One region of the Paenibacillus sp. S02 genome, then DNA from elsewhere that is predicted to be linked to it. Evidence: riboswitches for the same ligand, from Rfam matches in the RefSeq annotation. Region 1 holds a riboswitch; each other region holds the start of a gene.
The links. Region 1 has a riboswitch for thiamine pyrophosphate ahead of thiC (phosphomethylpyrimidine synthase ThiC). Riboswitches for the same ligand answer to the same signal wherever they lie in the genome.
Positions count from the first base shown of each region.

Region 2: linked by a shared signal. The riboswitch ahead of KAI36_RS04665 (ECF transporter S component) and the one ahead of thiC (phosphomethylpyrimidine synthase ThiC) in region 1 are both predicted to bind thiamine pyrophosphate.
Region 3: linked by a shared signal. The riboswitch ahead of tenA (thiaminase II) and the one ahead of thiC (phosphomethylpyrimidine synthase ThiC) in region 1 are both predicted to bind thiamine pyrophosphate.

Region 1 is NZ_CP073682.1:821,890-826,235, forward strand. It holds gene KAI36_RS03700 (alpha/beta hydrolase) at 27-1,064, opposite strand; gene KAI36_RS03705 (IclR family transcriptional regulator) at 1,363-2,106, shown strand; TPP riboswitch at 2,262-2,374, shown strand; gene thiC (phosphomethylpyrimidine synthase ThiC) at 2,562-4,346, shown strand, end outside.
Region 2 is NZ_CP073682.1:1,031,478-1,035,823, forward strand. It holds gene KAI36_RS04655 (polynucleotide kinase-phosphatase) at 1-559, shown strand, start outside; gene KAI36_RS04660 (TatD family hydrolase) at 580-1,377, shown strand; TPP riboswitch at 1,422-1,531, shown strand; gene KAI36_RS04665 (ECF transporter S component) at 1,782-2,378, shown strand; gene KAI36_RS04670 (ABC transporter ATP-binding protein) at 2,378-3,829, shown strand; gene KAI36_RS04675 (energy-coupling factor transporter transmembrane component T family protein) at 3,804-4,346, shown strand, end outside.
Region 3 is NZ_CP073682.1:4,680,958-4,685,303, forward strand. It holds gene KAI36_RS20710 (NAD-dependent malic enzyme) at 1-1,000, shown strand, start outside; TPP riboswitch at 1,172-1,274, shown strand; gene tenA (thiaminase II) at 1,409-2,098, shown strand; gene thiM (hydroxyethylthiazole kinase) at 2,173-3,015, shown strand; gene thiD (bifunctional hydroxymethylpyrimidine kinase/phosphomethylpyrimidine kinase) at 3,012-3,842, shown strand; gene thiE (thiamine phosphate synthase) at 3,839-4,346, shown strand, end outside.

The sequences.
Region 1 (4,346 bases):
GAATAGAATACAGTTCTTCGAAAAATTTACTTCGTAGTCGTTTGTTTGTGGGCATCAGCGACGGTTTTCTTGTCCTCCAGCTCCTGTACACTGCTTAGAAACGTCGATACCCGTCGCAAATATTCACGAGGGTGCTCTCTGAAAATAAGCTCATGTATCCCGTTTTTAACAATCCATACACTGGAAAGTGGGTTGGTTTGATTGGCAGCGAGCTTTTCCGCAATAGGATAAGGAGCTTTTTCATCCTGTGTACCATGCACAAACATGATCGGGAACGGATAGTTTTCCTTTTTAACCTCCTGATATGGAATCTGATGCAAGCTGGTGCCGTTCAATACTGGAAACAGCAACTCCAGAATTTCCAAAGACGGATGTCTTGGCAGATTAATTTGATTGTGAATGTTATGGTACAGCGTATCCGGTTCCAGCAGGAAAGTGCTGTCCAAAATCATTGCGTCCACATCCTTGGTTTGCAAGCCTGCCTGAAGAGCGGTTCCTGCCCCCATAGAGAAGCCCCATACGATAATTTCCGACGAGCCGCGTTGCTTCGCAAGCTGAATTGCCCCGAGAAGCTGTTGGGATTCCGCTTTGCCTCCGGTCGCGACTGCTTTGCTGTTTTGTGACGCGAATCCATAATCGAACATCACCACATTAAAGTTCAAACTGTGGGCATAATGCGCCAGATCATACATGGGAATCCAGCTTTCTTCGCGGTTAGCTCCATAACCATGGCTGAAAATAATCGTTTTCCGCGATTGATCTGCCGGGATATACCAGCCTTGTACCATGCGGCTACCATCCTTGGCAGGGAAGCTGACTTCCTCATAAGGCATGCTTTTGGCCTGCATCGGATTAGAGTACAGCGGTGCAACGGTGGGATTCGTAAGTACCCATGCGATGTAAGCATGCAAGGCAATAAAACAAAACAACAGAAAAAAGACGACCGACAGCAGCAGAGCAATCACAACGTGCTTGAACCGCAGCAGACGGGGATTAGAGAGTGGGGTGGACGGCTCCTGAACAGCGGTCTGTAGCTGAGAGTTGCGCTGGGATGTCGAAATCATGTAAGAGCCTCCTTATACAAAATTGATCTTCATTTCATAGAATATAGGTATAATTCCACTTGAAAATGATAGTGTAGATCCGTATAGATACCTATTATCGTATGATGGGGATTATCCAAAGTCAACGCCTGAACCGGAAAAGTAAAAATGATGCAAAGAATTGTCGATGTTTGTTCTCGTTCTGTAATATGGTTGTCACAAAAACATCGGTTTACAGTAGCCGCGACTATTCTATATAATTTATGTAACCATGTTTCATAGTGTGAAACGAATATGGATACAAGAGGAGCGGTTCACGATGGAAGACCGTAAATTAACCGTTCGCGCTGTAGAGCGTGCACTTGATATACTGCTGTGTTTTACCGCAGATTCGGATCTTGGCCTGACGGAGATTGCCTCCAAAATTGGTCTACATAAAAGCACGGTTCATCGGCTGCTGACTACGTTGGAGGATCGGGGCTTTGTCGTTCGGAATGCCGAAACGGAAAAATATCGACTTGGCTTCCGCATTTGGGAGCTATCCACGCATTTGTCCCAAAGTGACGAGCCGGCGGTGTTGTTACAGCCTGCAATGGAAGGACTACGTGACCGTTTGGGCGAGACGGTCAGCTTGTACTTACGGGACGGCAGCATGCGTATTCGCATACAAGCCGTGCAGAGCAATCAAGCGATCCGCAGAGTTGCGCCTGTAGGTGCGCGTATGCCGCTGGCTGTAGGGGCCTCCAGCAAGGTGCTGGCAGCCTTTATGCCGCCGCAGGAGCTGGAAGCCCTGCTAAGCGGGGATGAATGGCCGCTCTCGGTAGACCCGGAGGTCTATAAAGCCCAGCTACAGGACATTCGCGAGAAGGGCTATGCGACCAGCTATGAAGAACGGGAGCCAGGGGCTGCTGCTGTGGCTGCGCCAATTGTAAACCGGAAGGGACAGGTCACTGCGGCTTTATCTGTATCCGGTCCGGTCAGTCGGCTTGCACCCGAGACGCTACATGACTTTGCTCCGATTTTGATTGAAGCGGCGAAGGAAATGGGGCTTATGCTTCCGTAACAAGAATGAACACAGTTGAAGCAAGCAGAGTGATTTGATGGGGAGCGTCTCCTTGGTAAAGGGAACCTAGAAGGGTTGCCAAAGCCATAAATTTAAAGTAGTCTGGTAAGGATGGCGGGATGTCTGTTATAGCCGCCTCATGTGAATAGAAGTATCACAGTTACTGGGGGAGCCTGTAATGCCGGGCTGAGATGGAATCGTGCAAGATTCCGGACCCTTTGCACCTGATCTGGATCATACCAGCGTAGGGAAGTAATCGGCCATTGAAATGTATACGCGGCTGCTGTCTACGGTGACGCATTGGAATAGGATTATTCCACATGCGTACTGTCTGGATAGCTGCCTCGTTAGATTAGCCGGTTCCCTGGGGAACCGGCTTTTTTGCATAGATCAGCGCCACCCTGGGAATGGTTCCGGATCGGTGTGTCATTTCATCGAAACGGGAGGAATGGACAATGAAGCCGACAGAAGCAGAAGGAACAAAAGGAACAGAATTGAAATCAACAGAAGTAAGATTGGTAGGAACAAAAGAAGTTGAGGTAGAGAAGACAAACGGGGAGCAAGCCAATGGGATAACGCCCTTTCCAGGGAGCCGTAAGGTATATATTCAAGGCTCGCGGCCGGACATTGCCGTGCCAGAGCGCGAAATTGCTCTTCATCCTACACATACGCCGCAGGGCACGGAGCATCATGAGCCATTGCGTGTATATGATACAAGCGGTCCCATGACTGACGAAGCCTATCAGGTCGATATTCGTCAGGGCCTGCCTCCATTACGGCGAGCTTGGGCACTGGAACGGGGCGATGTGGAGGCTTATGAGGGACGCGCCGTCAAGCCGGAGGATAATGGACTGAAACCTGGCTCCAAACGGGAGACAGTTGAATTTCCCGGCGTGACCAACCGTCCGCTTCGTGCTTCGCAAGGTCGTACAGTGACACAAATACATTATGCGCGGCAAGGGATCATTACGCCCGAAATGGAATTCGCGGCGATCCGCGAAGGGGTGGAGCCTGAGTTTGTACAGCAGGAGTTGGCGGCTGGACGAGCCATTTTGCCTTCGAATATCAATCACCCGGAAAGTGAGCCCATGGTCATTGGGCGTCATTTTCACGTGAAGATCAATGCGAACATTGGCAATTCTGCGGTTACCTCCTCCATCGAGGAGGAAGTGGAGAAAATGACCTGGGCTGTGCGTTGGGGCTCGGATACAGTTATGGACCTGTCCACAGGCCGTAATATCCATACAACACGTGAATGGATCATTCGAAATTCTCCTGTACCGATTGGGACTGTGCCGCTGTATCAGGCACTTGAAAAGGTGAACGGCGAAGCAGAAGCGCTGACGTGGGAGCTGTATCGCGATACGCTGATTGAGCAGGCGGAGCAGGGAGTGGACTATTTTACAATTCATGCGGGTGTATTGCTGCGGTATATACCGATGACGGCGAATAGAATGACGGGAATTGTATCCCGTGGCGGGTCGATCATGGCAGCCTGGTGCCTTGCGCACCATCAGGAGAATTTTTTGTATACACATTTTGAAGAAATCTGCGAAATTATGAAAGCTTATGATGTGGCCTTTTCTCTCGGGGATGGTCTACGTCCGGGTAGTATCTATGATGCAAATGATGAAGCACAGTTTGCAGAGCTGGAAACGTTGGGCGAGCTAACGCAAATCGCCTGGAAGCATGATGTTCAGGTCATGATTGAAGGGCCAGGACATGTCCCTATGCATAAAATCAAAGAGAATGTGGATTTACAAATGGAGATTTGTAAGGAAGCTCCTTTCTATACCTTGGGACCGCTCACGACGGATATTGCCCCCGGATATGATCATATTACTTCAGCCATCGGGGCGGCGATGATCGGTTGGTTCGGGACGTCCATGCTGTGCTATGTTACGCCTAAGGAGCATTTGGGTCTGCCCAATAAGGATGATGTCCGCGAGGGTGTCATTACCTACAAAATTGCGGCACATGCTGCCGATCTGGCGAAGGGTCATCCACGGGCGCAGCAGCGGGATGATGCTTTGTCCAAGGCACGCTTTGAGTTCCGCTGGCGGGACCAGTTCAATCTGTCGCTTGATCCCGAGCGGGCCTTGTCCTACCATGATGAAACGCTACCGGCAGAGGGCGCCAAGGAAGCACATTTTTGCTCGATGTGTGGTCCCAAATTTTGTAGTATGCGTATCACGCAGGACATTCGCGCCTATGCAGCGGATAAGGGGCTGAACACTCAA
Region 2 (4,346 bases), 210 kb from region 1:
TCAAGAGGCTTTTCAAAAATATTGCTGGGATGTGGACGGTCTGGATGAAATTCGTATCGCACCGTTCCATACGCTGGCACACAGCGGAAAGACTTTTTTCGACCATTCTCATATTTGGCATATGGAGCAAAACCGGGAACTGGCTGGGCTGTCTTCCCTGTTTATGGAGACAGAGTATCGCGTTATCACGGACGAAGCAAGCGAGGAAGAGGTCATTCGCTGGTGGAACGAGATGACAGAGGATGGTCATGAGGGGATTGTGATCAAGCCGGAACGCTTTTTGATGAAAAATCGGGACAAGATGATTCAGCCTGCAATCAAGGTGAGAGGCCGGAAGTATTTGCACATCATTTACGGTATGGATTATCTTGCCCCTGAGAATTTAAAGCGTCTGAAGCAGCGTCGAACGAACAAAAAGGAGCGTCATGCCCTGATGGAAGGAGCGCTTGGTATGGAAGGCGTGGAACGTTTTGTCCGCAAGGATACGGTAGATCGTATTCATGAATGCGTCCTTGCCGCGCTATCTCTGGAATCGGAGCCGATTGATCCGAGATTGTAGTTTGCGAAGGAGGGATTGAGATGGAAAGGGGTACACCGTTAATTGATATTGGCGTGAACTTGATGCACCGTTCGTTTCATGCGGATCGGGAACAGGTGGTAGAGAGAGCCGCAGCTGTAGGGATTTCACCCCTGATTATTACCGGGACTAGTGTCCGCAGCAGTCGGGAGGCTTCTCAGTATGCAGCACGTTATCCGGGCAAGTTGTATGCGACAGCTGGCGTGCATCCCCATGATGCCAAAGACTGCAGCGCAGATACGATTCAGCAGCTCCGCCAGCTGGCGAGTCAGCCGCAGGTTGTATCCATAGGGGAATGCGGATTGGACTATAACCGTGATTTTTCGCCGCGTGATGTGCAGCGCCGATGGTTTGGGGAGCAAATCCAACTGGCGGGTGAGCTGAATATGCCGTTATTTCTGCATGAACGAGATGCACATGAGGATTTTGTTGCTATGCTTCGGGAATATCAAGGGCTTGTCGATAAAGCGGTAGTGCATTGTTTTACCGGCACGGAACAGGAATTGCATACGTATGTAGAAATGGGACTGTATATCGGGATCACCGGCTGGATTTGCGACGAACGGCGTGGCAAACATCTGCGTGAACTGGTCAGAGATATTCCCTTGGACCGTCTGATGATTGAAACGGATGCTCCATTTTTGACCCCGCGTAATTTGCCCGTTAAGCCTAAAGAAGGGCGTAATGAGTCGATGTATCTCGCTCACATTGCTGCTACGGTTGCCGAATGTACAGGCCGAAGCATGATGGAGATCGAAATCGCCACGACGGAGACAGCCAAACGTTTCTTCGGATTATAGGATTGTCAAAGCCATAGATGTGGTATATATTATAGTGAATTAAAAAAGCATTGTCGGGAGCTTGAGAAAGTCAGGCTGAGAGGGTGGCCCTTGCCACTGACCGTGAAATCTGATCTGGGTAATGCCAGCGTAGAGAAACCAAGAACACTATACAGGAATGCCGCTTGTTTCGCGGTTGTCGATAGATTCAATGTATGTCCTAGCATTTTACCTTGACCCTGACTTTGGCTTGGTATCAGTGTAGTAGCTTAGACTACTGGTTATATAAGGCATATCGACGAATGATGTTTTGTATGGTGCTTCACCTTTTACTGCGCATAAAGCTTGCCTGGAGATTCAGCTCCAGACAAGCTTTTTTTTATGGCCAAGAGGCCAATTATAAGGAAAAAGGGGAGCACGCAATAATGAATACTGCTGTAAGAGCGTCCAAAGGGTTGAAGCTGACTGATATTTTGGTCACGATTGTGATCGCTGTTGTGTTCGGGTTAGTCTACAAAATATGGGGACCTGCCTATGATTTAATGAAACCATTTGGTCTACACGCCGAGCAACTGATGTATGGCATGTGGTTTATGGCAGGCACGTTTGCTTATCTCATCATTCGCAAGCCGGGTGTTGCAATTTTGGCAGAGGTGGCAGCGGCAACGGTCAGTGCTTTTTTGGGAAGCGAATGGGGGATGTCCACTTTGTACTATGGCCTGCTGCAAGGCTTGGGAGCGGAGCTGTTTTTTGCAGCTTTTCTGTATCGGAACGCAAACCTGTGGGTTGCTTCGCTAGCCGCGGCTGGGGCGGCTGTCGCTTCTCTAATTTTAGATTTCAGCTACGGGTATATTGATCAGCTTTCGACCTGGAACTATGTTTTGTATATTGGTTTTCGCATGATTGGCAGCATTGTGATTGCCGGGGTATTCGCGTTCTATCTGGCTAGGGCATTGGAGGTAACCGGAGTTACGCGAAGTTTGAGGCCTGCAACGGAACAAGATTATAAGGGGCTGGATTGATGAGCCAGGCAACCGAAGATGTGGTGGCTTCGATCACCCGTCTTCGGTTGAAATTCCCCGGTGAGCAGGAGCTGCTTTTTCACAATATGTCTTTGTCTGTCCACAAGGGAGAAAAGCTGCTGCTGCTGGGACCAAGTGGATGCGGTAAATCAACGCTGCTCCAAGTGCTAAGCGGTCTGATTCCACGCACGATAGAAGTGCCTATGAAATGCGATGCTGCTGTAATCCCAAGTGTCTCAGGTATTGTATTTCAAGATCCTGATACGCAGTTTTGTATGTCATATGCAGACGAAGAACTGGCTTTTGTGTTGGAAAATAATCAGGTTCCTCGTGAGCAGATGCGATCCCGTATTCGCGAGCTGCTGATACAGGTTGGTCTATCAACGGAGGATATACACATGCCCATTGGCAGCATGTCACAGGGAATGAAGCAGCGGCTGGCAATTGCGTCTGTGCTGGCTATGGAGCCAGAAGTGCTTTTTCTGGATGAGCCCACGGCTTTGTTGGACGAGGAAGGCACTACACAGGTGTGGGATACCATTCGAAACATTTCGGTAGACCAGACACTGGTGATTGTGGAGCATAAAATTAATGAAATTGTCCATGATGTGGATCGGATTGTAGTGCTTTCTGCTCAAGGGGAGATTATTGCGGATGGAAGGGCGGAAGAAGTATTTCATGTGCATCGGCAGGCATTGTCCGAGTACGGCGTGTGGTATCCGGGAGTATGGAATGAATCGTCTTCGCCACGTTGGAGTGAAACAGTGACGCAACAGAACGGTGCGGGGATTGATTTGCTGGAGCTGGAGCATTTTAGCGGCCTCCGCAGTTTAAGTCCAGTGATTTATGTGGAGCATGCGCAGGTGAAGCCTGGCGACTGGATTGGCGTGGTTGGTGAAAACGGGGCTGGCAAAAGCTCGCTGCTGCTCTCCATGATGCGCTTACTTCGCACACAGGGACGTTATAGCATGCGCGGAATTGAGGCAGGCAGTACGGAACAACTGGCAGAGCGTATCGGGTTCGCGTTTCAAAATCCCGAGCTGCAATTCGTAGCACACACCGTACGAAAGGAACTAGAGTATTCGTTACCCAAGAGCTTGTTCACCGTTGAACAGTGCCGGGAACGGGTCGATCGGATGCTCATACAGTTCGGACTGGAGCGGCTGGACGAGCGTCATCCGTATCAGCTTTCGTTGGGCCAAAAAAGGCGATTGAGTATTGCTACGGCTATGATCCGTGAGCCGGAAGTGCTGCTGCTGGATGAACCGACTTTTGGGCAGGATGCGCGTAATACCTTTGTCATGCTGGATATGTTGGAGCAGCTGAGAGCGGCAGGCACGGCCATTGTGATGGTCACGCATGACCCGGAAATTGTCCGTCGATATTGTACCGATATATGGCGGATTCAGAAAGGGGAACTACAGTATGAACCTGTCCTTTCCCCATCATAAAACATGGCTGCATCGCGTGAATCCGGGCCTAAAGCTCGTTATGTTTTCCATACTGTTTGTGGTCGTTATAGTCATTCATGATCCGAATGTCATGTTTAATGTTGCGTGTGCTATGCTGCTGCTGCTTGTCTGGTCAGGCCATCCATGGAAGCGGCTGCTGCTGTATGGATCTCCCTTTATATTGGTGTTTATTTCAACCTCAACGGGCATGATGATGTTCGGTAAAGGGGTGACGACCTGGTGGACATGGGGCTTGATCCATATTACGCAGGAAAGCTTTTATCGGGGTATGCATCTGGGCTTTCGTGCGCTGAGTATGGCTGCGGTAGGGTTGCTGTTTGGTTTAACGACTCGTCCGGTGGACCTTTTTTATTCACTGATGCAGCAATGGAGGCTCTCTCCAAAGTATGCGTATAGCTTTTTGGCAGCTATGCGGTTGATGCCCATGATGGTGGAGGAATTCCAGGCATTGAGACAAGCCCATCGTATTCGAGGTTTACATCAGCATGTGTCCAAA
Region 3 (4,346 bases), 2.2 Mb from region 1:
CCCGAAGGCGCTTTTACATTGGGAAGATGTGGGTAGCGTAAATGCGCGCCATATTATAGGAAAATACGGTCAAAGCATACTCACCTTCAACGATGATATACAAGGTACAGGAGCGGTGACCCTGGCTGCGATTCTTTCGGCGGTGGGTGTCACCAAGACTCCGCTGCGTGAACAAAAAATACTTGTTTTCGGCCCAGGGGCTGCAGGGATCGGTAACGCTGACCAAATTCGGGGCGCTATGATCGAGGATGGCCTTTCCGCAGATGATTCATTCAAGTCCTTTTGGGCCTTTGATTATCGTGGGCTGTTAACGGAAGATATGGAAGACGTATTGGAGTATCAGAAACCGTATGTGCGCAAAAAGGATGAAGTCAGCTCATGGACCCGGTCAGGTGACGGCAAAATACCGCTACTGGAGGTCATCCGTCAGGTGAAGCCTACGATATTGATTGGAACTTCCGGTGTAGCAGGTGCCTTTTCTGAAGAGATCATCAAGGAGATGGCGAAGCATGTAGAACGCCCGATCATTATGCCCATGTCCAATCCTACAAACCTTGCAGAAGCAGTACCCGAGGATTTGATCCGGTGGACAGATGGCAGAGCACTGATCGCAACCGGAAGTCCTTTTGAGCCCGTCACCTATAACGATACAAATTTTGAGATTGGACAGGCGAACAATGCCTTTGTTTTTCCGGGACTGGGTCTGGGTGCGATTGTGGTTAAAGCCAAAAGGATTACCCCTGCGATGTTTACAGCCGCAGCAGTTGCTGTTGCCAATGGTGTAGATTCGAATAAGCCTGGCGGTGCGCTACTCCCTCATATCCGAAAATTACGCGAAGTTTCGTACACTGTTGCGATTGCGGTTGCAAAAGCCGCGATTCAGGATCAGGTAGCGCAGGCGCACATTTCAGATGTGGAACAAGCTATACAAGATGCAATGTGGAAACCGGAATATGCCAAGGTCAAAGCAGTGGAAAGTGTAATTCATCATCCTCACTAACACTCCGTTTAGGGAAGAGATTACCTTGTTCAGACAGGCAGAATACGTCAGGTCAAGCCCGCTCACTAGATTAGATGGAATTTATGTCTTCACAAAAAATGTGTAGTTCATATTTGCACACTATGTTTGACATAGCGTATGAACGTATGTACAGTAATAGTCAATAGAATAGAAGTCCACTAGGGGAGCCACTATGGCTGAGACAAGAACGTATCTTGGACCCTTTGAACCTGATCTAGTTCGTACTAGCGTAGGAAAGTGGAGCCTTCGTATATAAGGTTTCAAGCGTTTTTTGCGCATTGGGCCTATGTTGAAGCCGCTCCATTTTTCCGGGGCGGCTTTTTAGCGTTGTTCCGGAATTGTATCCTTACAGGACTTCTTGCTCTTCAATTAATGGAGGTGGGGAAATTGAGTTTTACACAAGAACTCCGTCGGCAGGCGGACGGCATTTTTCAAGCGATTTTTGAGCATCCCTTTGTGAGAGGCATTGCTGAAGGAAGTTTGACAAGGGGACAGCTGATTCACTATGTAAAACAGGACTTTGAATATTTGAACGCCTACATGCGGATATACGGCATCGCAATCTCCAAATCCACGAATCGGGAGGACATGGCTGTATTTAATGAACAAATCTCTTTTATTCTCCACAGCGAGGTTCATCCGCATCAAAATTTTTGTGCTATCGCAGGGGTGACCTATGAAGAGTTGCAGGGATATCCACTCGCTCCGTCGGCCCATCACTATATCCGTCACATGCTGACAGTTGCGCATGAGGGCAGCCTGGGCGAGATCTTGGCTGTGTTGCTGCCATGTATGTGGACGTATGCCGAGATTGGTCGCAGGCTGCTGGATGAAGTAAAGCCGGATGAGTCCCATCCGTTCTATGAATGGATGGGCTTCTATGGAGACCAGCTTGATGATACAACACTCAAGTTCCGAGAACGTGTAGATGCTTGGGCGGAAGGCGCAACGGCTGCTGAGCGAGAGCAGATGATTGAGCATTTTATACTGAGCTGCCAGCTGGAATATAAGTTCTGGGACATGGCTTATAACCAGGAAGAATGGCCGGTCCAGATGCAGGCAGCGGTCTTGGAATAGTCAGCCTGGCGATTCGATGCGTGAAGTACGGTTAATGCCCTGTTGAACCACCAACTATAGAGAGGATAATCATTATGAGTACATGGGAAAAAAGTTATTCAGATCTCCTGACGAAGGTACAAAACAGCAAACCCCTCGTTCACAATATGACCAATGTGGTAGTCACTAACTTTACGGCCAACGGCCTGTATGCATTGGGCGCCTCCCCAGTGATGGCCTATGCACCCGAGGAAGTAGCAGACATGGCAAAAATAGCGGGAGCCGTCGTGTTAAACATCGGTACGCTGAACCGCGAACTGGTGGATGCCATGATCATTGCTGGACAATCGGCGAATGCACACGGTGTTCCGGTCCTGCTAGATCCGGTCGGTGCGGGAGCAACGAGCTTTAGAACTGAGTCGGCACTGCGAATCCTGAGAGAAGTCAAAATCTCATTGGTGCGAGGCAATGCAGCCGAAGTCGCGCATCTTGTTGGAGAAGCGCGTGAGATTAAAGGCGTAGATGCAGGTGACAGTGCTGACAGCGGCCATGTCGATCTGGCAATTCGGGCTGCTCAAACGCTCAATTCAATGGTTGTCATCACTGGAAAAGAGGACGTCATCACCGATGGGGCCGAAGCACGAATGATTAGCGGCGGAGACGCGCTGCTCACGAAGGTAACCGGAGCAGGCTGCCTACTGACCTCTGTGTTAGGTGCCTTTGCGGCTGTTGAACCCAACCTGCTGCTCGCAGGTACAGCAGGCTTGGCATTTTACGGTGCAGCAGCTTCCCGAGCCGCAGCACGTACCGCAGAGCTGGGGCCCGGTAGCTTCCAGATTGCCTTTCTCGACGAGCTCGCCAAACTACATACAGGTTCGCTGGAGGGGCATGTCACTGTCCGTGAAGCCGGAACAACCACAGCAGGTGGTGCGCGATGACAGACGTTCGTGTACCCAGAGCACTGACGATTGCCGGTTCGGACAGTGGCGGCGGGGCCGGAATTCAAGCCGATCTCAAAACCTTTCAGGAGCTTGGCGTTTACGGCATGTCGGCTATTACGGCCGTTACCGTACAGAATACCTTAGGGGTTCACGGCGTATATCCGCTGCCACAGGAAGCAACAGCGGAACAGATCGAAGCTGTAGGATTAGACCTTGGAGTGGATGCCCTAAAGACTGGCATGCTGTTTAATGCGGGTATCATCCGTCTTGTGAGCGAGCAGATCCGAAAGTTCGACTGGAAAAAGGTCGTCGTCGATCCCGTGATGATTGCCAAGGGAGGTGCTGAACTGCTGCAACTGGAAGCGGTGCAGGCTTTGAAGGACGACCTGCTTCCCTTGGCCCTAGTCGTTACACCGAATATCCCGGAGGCGGAAGCCCTGACAGGGATCAGCATCCGTACAATGGAGGATCGCCGCGAGGCTGCGAGACATATTAGCAGTATGGGACCAAAATTCGTTGTGATCAAGGGCGGCCACGCTGACGAGAGTGAGAACAGCAGACAAATTATTGACCTGCTCTTTGACGGAACCGCCTTTACAGAGCTGAGCGGCAAACGAGTACGGACTGTTCATACACACGGAACAGGATGTACCTTCTCGGCAGCGATAACTGCTGAATTAGGGAAAGGAATGTCTGTGCTGGAGGCTATCTCGAATGGTAGAGCCTTCATTCAGGCAGCGATTGAGGAACCTTTACATCTTGGACAGGGACATGGCCCAACCAATCATTGGGCCTACCGCCGTCGTCAGGAGATGCTGCTATGAGCGGCAGAATGTTGTCAGAGGTGGTGCGCCGCCAGCTACAGATGTACCTGGTGCTTGGAAGCGTGAATTGCCTCGCGGAACCACGCTGGGTCGTGCAGGAGGCTCTGGCTGGCGGGGCAACCATGGTCCAGTTCCGGGAAAAGGGTCTTGGCGCGTTAACGGGCGTCCCTATGTTCGAACTTGCGCGCCAGCTACAAGACCTGTGCCGCCACGCTGGTGTTCCCTTCATCATCAATGACGATGTGGAGCTGGCTCTTGAACTCGACGCCGACGGCGTTCACATCGGTCAGGACGATGAATCGGCCGATTCCGTCCGCGAGCGAATCGGAAATCGAATTCTCGGCGTCTCCGCCCATACTATTGAGGAAGCACGTCGAGCCATCCTGCAAGGTGCGGATTATCTCGGTGTCGGGCCAATCTATCCCACCATCTCGAAGGATGATGCCCATGCCGTACAGGGACCGGCAATTTTATATGAGATGCGTAAAGCGGGAATTGATGTGC